Regions from separate parts of the Anaerostipes sp. PC18 genome, predicted to be linked through region 2. Evidence: riboswitches for the same ligand, from Rfam matches in the RefSeq annotation. Region 2 holds a riboswitch; the other holds the start of a gene.
What was found. Region 2 has a riboswitch for FMN ahead of ribD (bifunctional diaminohydroxyphosphoribosylaminopyrimidine deaminase/5-amino-6-(5-phosphoribosylamino)uracil reductase RibD). Riboswitches for the same ligand answer to the same signal wherever they lie in the genome.

Region 1 (5,736 bases), 110 kb from region 2:
TGCTTCCTTTTCCATCGGAAGAATAAATTCCTCCAGAAATATTTTCGACCGCTCTACGACCTGAGCCGGGGTTTCCGCGCCCTCGATCAGTGTCATCTTGTGCGGACGGTCAAAAAAGTCCAGAATAGGTTCTTTTTTTTCGTATAATTCATTCAGGTCAGCCCCTTCATACGGTCCGAAATTGGCCTCTTTCAGGCGTTCGTCTTCGATCAGCGGAATATCTCTTCCTGCAAGTACGATCTCCCCCGTTTCCCTGGCCCTGCTGAGCGGACTCGTATAGGCTGCGTCGAATCTGAAATCTTTCAGAGCCTTACTCGTGAGCCTGGCCGCCTCTCTGCCGGCCTCATTCAGATCAATGTCCGACTGTCCCTGAATCCTGCGTATTTTATTCCATGAAGTTTCTCCATGCCTCATCATGTATAATTTCAATAAGATTCCTCCTCACCTTAATTTTAATATTATATCCGTCAAAAACTATTTTAACGTATTTACCGGCTTTGCACCATAGCCTTTTCAGGACTTTTACAGCCTTACGCTGTGAGAATCATCTTCAGACATATATAGATTACAATAAATTCTTAAAAAACTATGGCATTTTTATCTTATTTTGCTATACTAAGTGTATGAAATGTTACCTATCCTAAAATGATATGGAATAAATCAAGAGAGGACAACTTATGAAGATTGAAATTGGAGACAAGATCACCCTGTCAGAAGAAGTTACTGACGAACTGACTGCCGCCCGCTGGGGGAGCGGAAGTCTTCCTGTGTATGCCACACCTGCCATGACACTCCTGGTAGAAAGGGCTGCCGTAAAATTATTAGAGGGAAAGCTGGATGAGGGCATGACCACAGTCGGCACCAATTTAAACATTTCCCATGTATCTGCCACTCCCGTAGGCTGCAAAGTGACCTGCCAGTGTCATCTGACAGAGATCAACCGCAGGAAATTAGAGTTTCAGGTGGAAATTATGGACAATAAAGGCCGAATCGGTATCGGCACACACGAGCGCTATATCGTAGCCGCCGATTCATTTTTAGATAATGCAAAACAAAAATTAAATTAAACATTCATCAAAAAACGTCAATCCTTAATTTCGGATTGACGTTTTATTATATTCTGTGATAGTTGTCTTAAATCTTAATGTTTTCCTTTCAAGATCGGGGATATCCTCTTATATACCAAAAATGTGATTACAACGCTGAACATTCCTTTTACGAAGGTAAATGGCATGTTAAACCAAATTAATGCATCCCATAAGTTCCTGACATTGTGGTTGATCGCCTGGTAAGCTCCGATGATCGCTTCCATCGGCATGAAGTTTTCATAGACCGGATAGACGATAAAGTAGTTGGAAAACACACTCACGACTGCCATTATAACGGCTCCTGTCAGGGCACCGATCAATGCTCCCTTCTGTGATTTATTTCTCTTATAGATCAAACCTGCCGGAAGTACAAAGCAGACTCCCAGGATGAAGTTGGAAATCTCGCCTACTCCGCCGGACGTGGTGTGCAGAAGATTTACGATATTTTTAATAAAGCACACTGCGATGCCGGATACCGGCCCCATGGAAAACGCGGCGATCAGAGCGGGAAGTTCGGAAAAGTCCATCTTAATGAATCCCGGCATGATAAACGGTACGCTGAATTCAAAAAACATCAGGATTGTGGCCAGCGCTCCAAGCATGGCGGTCACTGTGATCTTTCTTACATTTACTTTACTCACTGCTGCTGTTTCATTCATCATTTTCTTTCTCCTCCATTTAACAATTCTTTTATTCTGAGGGGGCTGTCTGATCCAATCCCGCAAAATAAAAAATGCCCATGTCACCAAAGACAGGGCTGTGCTGAACGATACAAAAATACCGTCCATGGTTACTTCTTTCATCCAGACTATACTGTTGGTTTGAGATTCACACTCAATCGGCCTTTCGGTTCGCGGACTTGCCTTCTAAATAAAGAAGAATCACCGCCAGTCGAGAATTGACGCTTTTAAACGCCTCACTCTGCCCTGAAGTTGGAGAATTATTATTCTCTACTTCGATATGCAATTTTATACTACGTTTATTATAGACAAATTTTTCCCGTTTGTAAAGTCATCTTCAGAATTTTTTCGGGTACACATCGTTTTGTCTTTCCTTCTTTACAGCACTGTGGACATTTGGTAAACTTATAACAATCGGCTTAATGGGCCGTCTACATACAGATTGAGATATAAAGGAGAGGTAAGATTATGGGTATGCATAGAATCAATAAAATGCCGTCTTCTGAGGAACTTCAGCAGGAATTTCCTTTGAGCAAAGAGGCAAAACAGATAAAAATGGCGAGAGATGAAGAGATCAAAAAGGTCTTTACAGGGGAGTCCGAAAAGTTTATCGTGATCATCGGTCCCTGCTCTGCCGACAATGAGACAGCGGTGATGGACTATCTGGGACGACTGGCCGGCGTTCAGAAAAAAGTTTCCGACAAACTTCTGATGATCCCCAGGATCTATACAAATAAACCGAGAACAAACGGCGCCGGATACAAGGGAATGGTTCACCAGCCGGATCCAGAGAAAGCTCCGGATATGGCAGCAGGTCTCCGTTCCGTGAGAAAACTCCACATCGACGCTCTGGAAGCATTCCACATGCCTGCGGCTGATGAGATGCTTTATCCCGGAAACTGGCCTTATATGGAAGATATTTTATCCTACGTAGCCGTAGGTGCCCGTTCCGTAGAAAATCAGCAGCATCGTCTAACTGTCAGCGGGTTCGACATTCCCGCAGGGATGAAAAACCCAACCGGAGGCGATCTCACCGTAATGATGAATTCTATCGTGGCCGGACAGAGTTCCCACAATTTCATTGCCAACGGCTATGAAGTAAATACAGACGGAAATCCTCTGACCCATGCGATCCTCCGCGGCTCTGTCAACAAGCACGGCAACAATGTGCCGAATTACCACTATGAAGATCTGGCAAGAGTTGCTTATATGTATGAAAAATTCGGCCTTGCGAACCCGGCTGTCATCGTGGATGCCAACCACTCTAACTCCGGAAAGCAGTGGGATCAGCAGCCAAGGATTGTCCAGGAAGTTCTCCACAGCCGAAGCTTCCTCCCCGAGATCAATTCTCTCGTTAAAGGCATCATGATCGAAAGCTACATTGAAGACGGCAGCCAGCCGATCGGAAACGGCGTGTACGGCCAATCCATCACAGACCCCTGCCTTGGATGGGAAAAGACCGAGGAATTACTTTATAAGATGGCTGAACATGTTTAAAATTCCCGGATTGACATAGCTCTCTAAAAAGCAGCCCAGCACCAGCAGTATCAGTTCCAGATGAATGGAAAACTTTTTTAAGAAGGAATGACCTGTATCAAAGGTTATTTCTTCTTTTTTTTCATCTCTTACATTCCGCTGGTACAGAAGATACATAGACCCGCCGTAACAGATATAGTGCGGAAACAGGCTCAGTATCACAATCAGCAGGCCTGCAATTCCTAAATTCATCACCTGGAGAGACAGGATAGAGCCCAGAAAAAAAGAAAGGCTGAAAAGTCCGCCGTATAAAAGCACAACCGGCTTCAAAATAAAACCGATCAGAAATAGAATTCCGTACTGTTTTCCCCTCTTAAATAAAATATAGGGCAGAAGGCTGCTGCCTGATATGTATAATCCTTTCCCGCTGAGCACAAGGGAATCCATCTGTCCCCCATACTCCAGATAATCTTTATACACTGCATTTGTAAAAAGGCTTCCCAGCACAAGACCGGTCAGCACGAACACGCCGATGAAAAATTTCTTCCGCTCCATCTAAATTCCCTCCCAGATATCATTTGCTCCGCAGATATAAAAAAAGAGCCACATAAAATTATATGTGCTCTCTTTTTTCTTTATGACACCGGGTATCTCATCCTTACAGCGTATTTAAATATGTCATGATTCCAGAAATCGTCTTGGCATCCACGATCTCTCCTTTTAGGATCATATCCTTCACTTTCTCCGGCGTAAATTCATATACATCGATAAACTCGTCTTCGTCCAGATTCTGCTCTGTCTTATGAAGTCCGGTCCCGACAAAGATCGGGATTTTTTCGTCGCAGAAGCCAATGGCAGTTACAATCGTGATCAGAGGTTCAATCTTTTCTGCCCTGCATCCTGTCTCTTCCTCGATCTCCCTTTTTACACAGTCGTACCCGCTCTCCCCCTGTTCAATTCCTCCAGCCGGTATCTCATAAGTCATTGCATCCAGAGCATTTCTATATTGACGGACCAGCAGGATATTTCCTTCCTCTGTGACCGGAATAATCGCTGCCGCTCCCGGATGCTTTACCAGGTCCCAGGTGACAGTATTGCCATTGGGCAGTGTAATGATATCTTCATAAAAGCCCACTACTTTTCCCTGGTGTACAAGATTCTGTCTGATTTTTTTATATCCATCCATATGATTCCCCGCCTTTTAGCTTACAGACTGATGATAATATTCGATTACACGTTTTGCAATCGGGCTGTCTGCGTCCAGACCAGTATATTCAGATACCGCCTGTTCAATTCCGTTATTTTTAATTTCCTGCTGAAGTTTCTGTGCGTTTGCGTCCCTGGGCTCCGCATATTGGAATCCGGCCGCCATAGCTTTGGCGATCGAATCGAAACTGACGCCGTGTTTCAGACACAGCTCGGCGGCTCCTGTCAGACGGTCTCCTTTTGACAATTTACGAATCGGATCGTATCCTACCCTGTAGATAGAATCCGGAAGCACACCCTTGGCCGGTGCAAAATAAACGAGATTGTGCAGCTCTTCCGGTGTAATCGGATATTCCTTCATAACGGCTGCCGTGATCTCCTCTACCACTCCTTCCACAACTTCCGCGATCTCAGGATCAGCCTCAGATTCCGGAATCGTACTGTACCCCTTTAAATATCCCATATAGGCCAGCGTTGCATGGGGACCGTTGACTGCGGTGACTTTAATGTCTTTGAGCATCTCAATCTTGTCCGTAAGTTCCATCCATTCCACATCACTGAAATCGTTATTGACCGGCTGCTGGATCAAAAGCGAATTAACTGCAACGGTATCAATGTGAACATCGTAATTGCTCTTCGCATCTGTACTTCTGCGGATAATAGAGTCGCGGATCACTACATTCTGATCAAACCACTCCTTTGCTTCTTCGGACAAGTCTTTTCTGAATGCCTCCGTAATTCCCGGGATCAGATAGTTTTTATTTGTAATACAGATCATAGTCAGTCTGCGGTCCGGATGAACCCTGTAAAATTCTTCAAAGCACTTCGCCAGATAACCTGCCGCCTCTTCAAAATCTTCCGGGTAAAGGGGAAGTACGATCACATCCGTCTCCAAGAAAGCTTCCATGCATGAGTATTCTTCATCACAAGTATATGCTTTAAAATTTTTGACAGTACGGTTTTGTATTTCATCCACCCGGTGTACCTTCACATAATAGCATCCGTGTTTTTGTAATTCTTCTGAAACTCTCGGGTCCTTATCCAGGAATGTAATATTCCATCCCGCATTGTCAAAAGTTTCGCCTACAAACCCTTTTCCTAACCGTCCTGCTCCTACAATCAATACATTCTTCATTTTTCCTCCTAATCAGTGTTATGTCTGAAAGACAGCTCTATATTTACTGATCAGAATCTGTAATCAAATATGTAATATCACCTGTCTTGCATATGACATAATTTGACACAGATCCGATCTTTTCCTTCGTCACAAGCGCTGCAGTCTGATA
Region 2 (5,736 bases):
CATTTCAGCGCTGTGACAGAACGTTCCACTGCTGAAATTCCCGTGGTGGTTTCCACATGATCAATACTCTCTGTAAATGCAGTCTCATGGTTATCTGTATTCTTGGTTACCATTGGAGACAGTCCAAGTTTCTCTCCCATAGCTGCACTCATGGGCATACAGATCAAACCTTTTCCATGGACTGCCATAAAATTAATATTGTTAGTATTCGCAAACTCAGAGGCACAGATAAAATCGCCCTCATTTTCCCTGTCTTCATCATCTGTTGCAATGATGATCTTCCCCTGTCTTAAGTCTTCCAATGCTTCTTTAATCGTGCTGAACTTCATGTTCTTTCCTCCTAAAATCCTGCTTTCATTAACATTTCCTCTGTAATGGCACTGGTTTTTTCATCATGCCCCAAATTCATCAGTTTCTCCACATATTTTCCGATCATATCATTTTCCAGATTCACCAGATCTCCAGTTTTTTTTGCTCCCAGTACCGTTTCCTTTAAGGTGTGGGGAATGACCGAAACCTGAAACCATTGGTCCCCGGTCTTTGCAATGGTCAGACTGATGCCGTCCAGGGCGATGGAACCTTTGCTGACACAGTACCGCATGATCTCTGACGGTGCCGCCACCGTAAACCAAACTGCATTGGCATCCTGTTCCACTGATGTGACCGTTCCGGTTCCATCCACATGGCCGGCAACCATATGTCCGCCAAAACGTCCTCCTGCTTTCATGGCCCGCTCTAAATTGACCGGATCTCCAGGCTTCAAGCTTTTCAGACTGCTCTTTTCAAAGGTCTCGTTCATCACATCCGCCAGAAACCCCTGTCCGTCAAATGTGACCGCGGTAAGGCATACACCGTTGACTGCAATACTGTCTCCTGTATGGATATCTTTCAGGACTTTGGATGCCCCGATCCTGACGGCTGAGGACTGCCCTCCTTTTTTTACTGACAGAACGGTGCCTATTTCTTCAATGATTCCTGTAAACACATTCTCACCTCGCTTCATATTCTAACAGCAGATCTTCGCCGAGCCTGGTAATCTCCGGGCCCTTTAAAAGTATCGCATCGCTGATTTTATCTATCCCTTTTCCTTCCACTGGTGACCTTGCCTGTCTTCCCCCGAAAAGCTTCGGTGCCACAAAAGCATACACTTTGTTTACCGATTTGGTCTGAATAACTGAATCGTTAATATCAGCTCCCCCCTCCACAAGGATACTATCGATCTTTTCTTTCCTCAGTGTCCTCAGAAGTTCCAGCAGATCCGTCTTTCCATCCTTCTCCGGACATATCAGCACCCGGCATCCCAAAGCCTCAAGCCTCTGCGCCTTTTCGTTTCTTTCACATGCCGCAATGATGGTCGGAATTACTTTGGCACTCTGAACAATTTTCGAACTTAAAGGGAGCCTGAGTCTGCTGTCGCAGATCACACGTGTCGGGTTGTTCCCGCCTATGATCCGGGCATTGAGCATCGGATCATCACTTAAGACCGTATCGATTCCCACGAGAATCGCTGCATACCGGTGTCTGAGAAACTGTACATGTTCCCTTGCCTCCCTTCCGGTAATCCATTTGGACTCTCCTGTCTTCACTGCAATTTTCCCATCCAGTGTCATTGCATATTTCAATGCTACATAAGGCGTATCGTGGGCAATGTAGTGGAAAAAGATTTCATTGATCTCTCTGCATTCCGCATCAAGTACTCCTGTTTCTGCCTCAATGCCATGCTCTCTTAAAATATCAATACCCTTACCGGAAACTTTTGGATTCGGATCAATATTTCCAACATAGACTTTCCTGATTCCACTTTTTATGACGGCCTCTGTACAAGGCGGTGTCTTTCCAAAATGGCAGCATGGCTCCAGGGTCACATAAAGTTCCGCACCTTTTGGGTCTTCCGTACAGTTCTTTAACGCATTCCTTTCTGCGTGCAGACCTCCGTATGTCTCATGGAATCCCTCTCCGATTATCCGCCCATCCTTTACGATGACAGCCCCCACCAACGGGTTTGGATTGGTATATCCTGTTCCTTTCCCGGCCAGTTCAATGGCCCTTCTCATATAAAGTTCCTGCAACTGGACAAACCTCCTTTCTCATGTGTGCAGCATCGCGGAACGCTTTGTATTTCATAGGAAAAACTCTCGCGTATAAGCGTGATAAGGTATTTCGCAAGAAATAAAAAAGCCCCAAAATCCTACAATACAGGACTTCAGGGCTTTCTTAAGCTAAAGTTCACTCATAGATAAACTGTCTAAACAAACAGCTAATATGAAAACAAAAAACTGAGATTTATAACAGCACGCCAAATACACCAAATGCATCTGACCTACGCTGTGCGTAAATCCCAGAGTTCTTTTATCACTATCTTCTTTCATCCAGACTATACCTGTCTGGCTTCGGAGTTTCACCGAATCATGCCTTGCGGCTCGTGGGCTGTACCACCGGTAGGAATTTCACCCTGCCCTGAAGATCCTATTCAATTTTTATACATTCCATTATAACCTATCATAAATCCTTGTCAAGACTTAAAAGAATGATATTCAGGCTATTTCATAATTTTTTCTTTCTTCTGTCAATTTGTATATTACTGTAAAACACTGAATTTTTCAAGTGGATTCGGTAAATAAAATCTTTGAAGAATATTCTAAATGGATGCCATTATGATCATTGTGAACACTGATTTTATTACGGAAAAAAATTAGAAACGATTGGATTGGTGAAAGGTAGTACGATCCATTCCAAAAACTTTGGAAAAGATAACGGACAGGGATTTAAGTCTCTTGTTGGTGGGGAGTTGAAATCTTATACAAAAATGATGAACGAAGCCAGAGATCTGGCAACGGAGCGTATGGTTGAAGAAGCCGAAGAACTTGGGGCTGACGCTGTAATCAATGTAAGATATTCCCCTTCTGCTGTTATGCAGGGAGCTGCTGAAATTATTGTTTATGGAACTGCTGTAAAATTCCTGTAAGATTCAAATAAACTACAAAAAGTCTATAGAGTATTCGACTTTTGAATAATTCTATAGACTTTCTGAGACTATGAAAAAAGTCTGTAAATAAGATTCTTCTATGATAATGAAGGGCGAAAGTCTTGAAAAACAGGCTTTTCGCCCTTACTTTATATATAACAGTTACAAAAAAAACATGTCAACAGCAGGCGGTAAATCCGCCCGTTTTAGGCCGTCTTTGAATTACTCTGGAAGTCGTCCCTCGTACATGATGCTTAACTCCCCATATACCTGTGCCCAGTTGCGCATCGTTACCGTCCATTTCTTTGTAGCCTCAAATGTCGCTAAATACAGCGCTTTCAACAGCGCCGTATCACTTGGGAATACGCTTCTCTGGCGGTTCAGCTTCCGATAGGTGGAATTCAGTGATTCTATGGCATTGGTTGTGTATATCACCTTCCTGACGGTTGCTGAAAACTTGAAGATGGGAGAAACAGCATCCCAGTTGTCCTTCCAGCGTTTCATCGAATTCGGATATTTGGGTGTCCATTTCTCTGTCACACGTTCAAGGGCTGCAAGGGCCTTCTTTTCATCCGATGCCTGGTAGATCGTCTTTAAATCTGCTGCAAACGCCTTCCTGTCTTTATCTGGAACATATTTTAAGGTATTTCTCACCTGGTGGACAATGCATCTCTGATATTCTGTTTTGGGGAATGCAGCAGCAATGGCCTCCTTTATGCCTGTAAGACCATCCGCACAGATGATAAGGATGTCCTTTACGCCCCGGTTTTTCAGCTCATTCAAAACAGACAGCCAGTATTTTGAGCTTTCATTCTCTCCAACATGAATCGTAAGTACCTCTTTCTTCCCTTCCGCATTGATCCCAAGAATGACATAGGCGGCAAGTTTACGGATCATTCCATTGTCACGGACAGAATAGTGGATGGCGTCAATATATAGGATTGGATAGACCTCATCCAGTGGCCGGTTTTGCCAATCTTCAATCTGGGGCAGGATCTTGTCTGTGACATCAGAGATAAATCCTTCCGAGGTTTCAACATAGATCTCCTCCATGGTTTCTGATATCTGCCGGGTCGTCATCCTTTTGCATACATGGAAATGATCTTTTGGTCAATATCAGAAATATCTTTCTGCCGTTTTTTCACCACTTGTGGTTCGAAAGTAGATTTCCGATCTTGTGGCACAGGGATCTGCATAGAACCATAACTGCTATTTACCTGTTTTGGTTTGTATCCATTCCGGTAATTCTCATTGTCGGAGCGTTCTGATTTTGCATATCCCAGATGATCATCCAGTTCCGCTTCCATCATTTCCTTGATGGTTCCGCCAAGGAGATCTTTCAGGGCATCTTGAATATCTTCCGCTGTTTGGATATGGTATTCCTCCAGGAGCTGATGGATGATGTTGCGTTTCCCTTCTGTCATTTGTACTTTGTGCACTGGTTTCTTTTCTCTTGCCATAATAAAAGGCCCTCCTATGATTTTTATTTTATCATAGAAGAACCTTCTAAGTTCTATTTTACAGAAAAAGTTTCACACACTCGACTTTCTCCATTTAAATTAATTAAACATTTTGTATATATTTTTTTGCAAGTTCTGTAATCTGTTTATAGTCTTCTTTCATAACTAATTCTTTATTTACCAGATTACCTCCTACTGCTACCATGTTATATCCGGCATCCAACAGAGATTTCATATTGTCTGCATTTACTCCTCCTACTGCAGCATATGGAATAAAATCACATGGTCCCTGAAGTGCTTTAATATAACTTTCACCAAAATTCCCTGCTGGGAAAATCTTTACAACATCTGCTCCTGCATTATATGCTGTTAAAACTTCTGTTGCCGTAAATGCTCCTGGCATTGATCCCTTGCCTAATTCCTTTGTCTTTTTAATAACTTCAACATCCATATTCGGAGAAATCATATATTCCGCACCCATTTCTGCTGCTTTTTCGACTTCTTCAGGACTTAGTACTGTTCCTGCTCCTAAGTAAATTTTATCTCCAAATGTATCATGTACTTTCTTTATTATTTTCAAAGTTTTATCATACGCTTCTTTGGATTTATGACTCAAAGGCAGTTCTACAGCATTAATTCCACCATCAATCAGTGCCTGAATCGTTGGGATGATATGGTCTTCATCTATCCCTCTTGCGATTGCCACAATTTTATGATCTAACAATTTACACATTTCATTTTCTCCCTCTTACCATTCAGCCATGGTTCCATCATAATTTCTCCATTTTGGATTTGTCCAGTGAAGTCCTTCTGCTGAAACCTCTTTCACCATATCCTCATCAATCTCCAGACCAAGTCCTGGTTTTTTAGGTATATCCACATAACCATCTTTATACTGAAAAACCTCTTTGTTCTTAATAAAATCAAGCAGATCGAATCCTTTATTATAATGAATTCCAAGGCTCTGCTCCTGAATAAATACATTAGGAGAGCAGACATCCACCTGTAATGTTGCTGCAAGAGCAATAGGTCCGTATGGTGCATGTGGTGCTGCTGCCATATCATATGCCTCTGCCATAGATACAATTTTTTTGGTTTCCAAAATTCCACCACACAATGCCACATCCGGTTGTATAATATCTACAGCCCCCTGCTGAAACAATCGTTTATACTCCCAGCGACTGACCAGTCTTTCCCCTGTTGCCAATGGTGTTGATACCTGATTTGCAATTGATTGGAAACTTTCTTCATTTTCCGGTAAAACTACTTCTTCAAAGAACATTAATTTATATGGTTCTAATTCATGTGCCA

Region 1: it holds a riboswitch for FMN, as region 2 does, so the genes downstream of both, P8F77_RS04860 (ECF transporter S component) here and ribD (bifunctional diaminohydroxyphosphoribosylaminopyrimidine deaminase/5-amino-6-(5-phosphoribosylamino)uracil reductase RibD) in region 2, are expected to answer to the same signal.

The regions. Positions count from the first base shown of each region.
Region 1 covers NZ_CP121164.1:871,623-877,358, reverse strand. Annotated here, with positions in the region: gene P8F77_RS04870 (histidine phosphatase family protein) at 1-429, opposite strand, end outside; gene P8F77_RS04865 (thioesterase family protein) at 678-1,067, shown strand; gene P8F77_RS04860 (ECF transporter S component) at 1,142-1,750, opposite strand; FMN riboswitch at 1,876-2,026, opposite strand; gene P8F77_RS04855 (3-deoxy-7-phosphoheptulonate synthase) at 2,237-3,265, shown strand; gene P8F77_RS04850 (hypothetical protein) at 3,236-3,799, opposite strand; gene P8F77_RS04845 (NUDIX hydrolase) at 3,903-4,430, opposite strand; gene P8F77_RS04840 (mannitol dehydrogenase) at 4,446-5,585, opposite strand; gene P8F77_RS04835 (DeoR/GlpR family DNA-binding transcription regulator) at 5,629-5,736, opposite strand, start outside.
Region 2 covers NZ_CP121164.1:765,653-771,388, reverse strand. Annotated here, with positions in the region: gene P8F77_RS04210 (bifunctional 3,4-dihydroxy-2-butanone-4-phosphate synthase/GTP cyclohydrolase II) at 1-329, opposite strand, end outside; gene ribE (riboflavin synthase) at 341-985, opposite strand; gene ribD (bifunctional diaminohydroxyphosphoribosylaminopyrimidine deaminase/5-amino-6-(5-phosphoribosylamino)uracil reductase RibD) at 990-2,054, opposite strand; FMN riboswitch at 2,354-2,469, opposite strand; partial or broken gene P8F77_RS04195 (YbjQ family protein) at 2,655-2,965, shown strand; partial or broken gene P8F77_RS04190 (IS256 family transposase) at 3,188-4,425, opposite strand; gene P8F77_RS04185 (bifunctional 4-hydroxy-2-oxoglutarate aldolase/2-dehydro-3-deoxy-phosphogluconate aldolase) at 4,529-5,158, opposite strand; gene dgoD (galactonate dehydratase) at 5,174-5,736, opposite strand, start outside.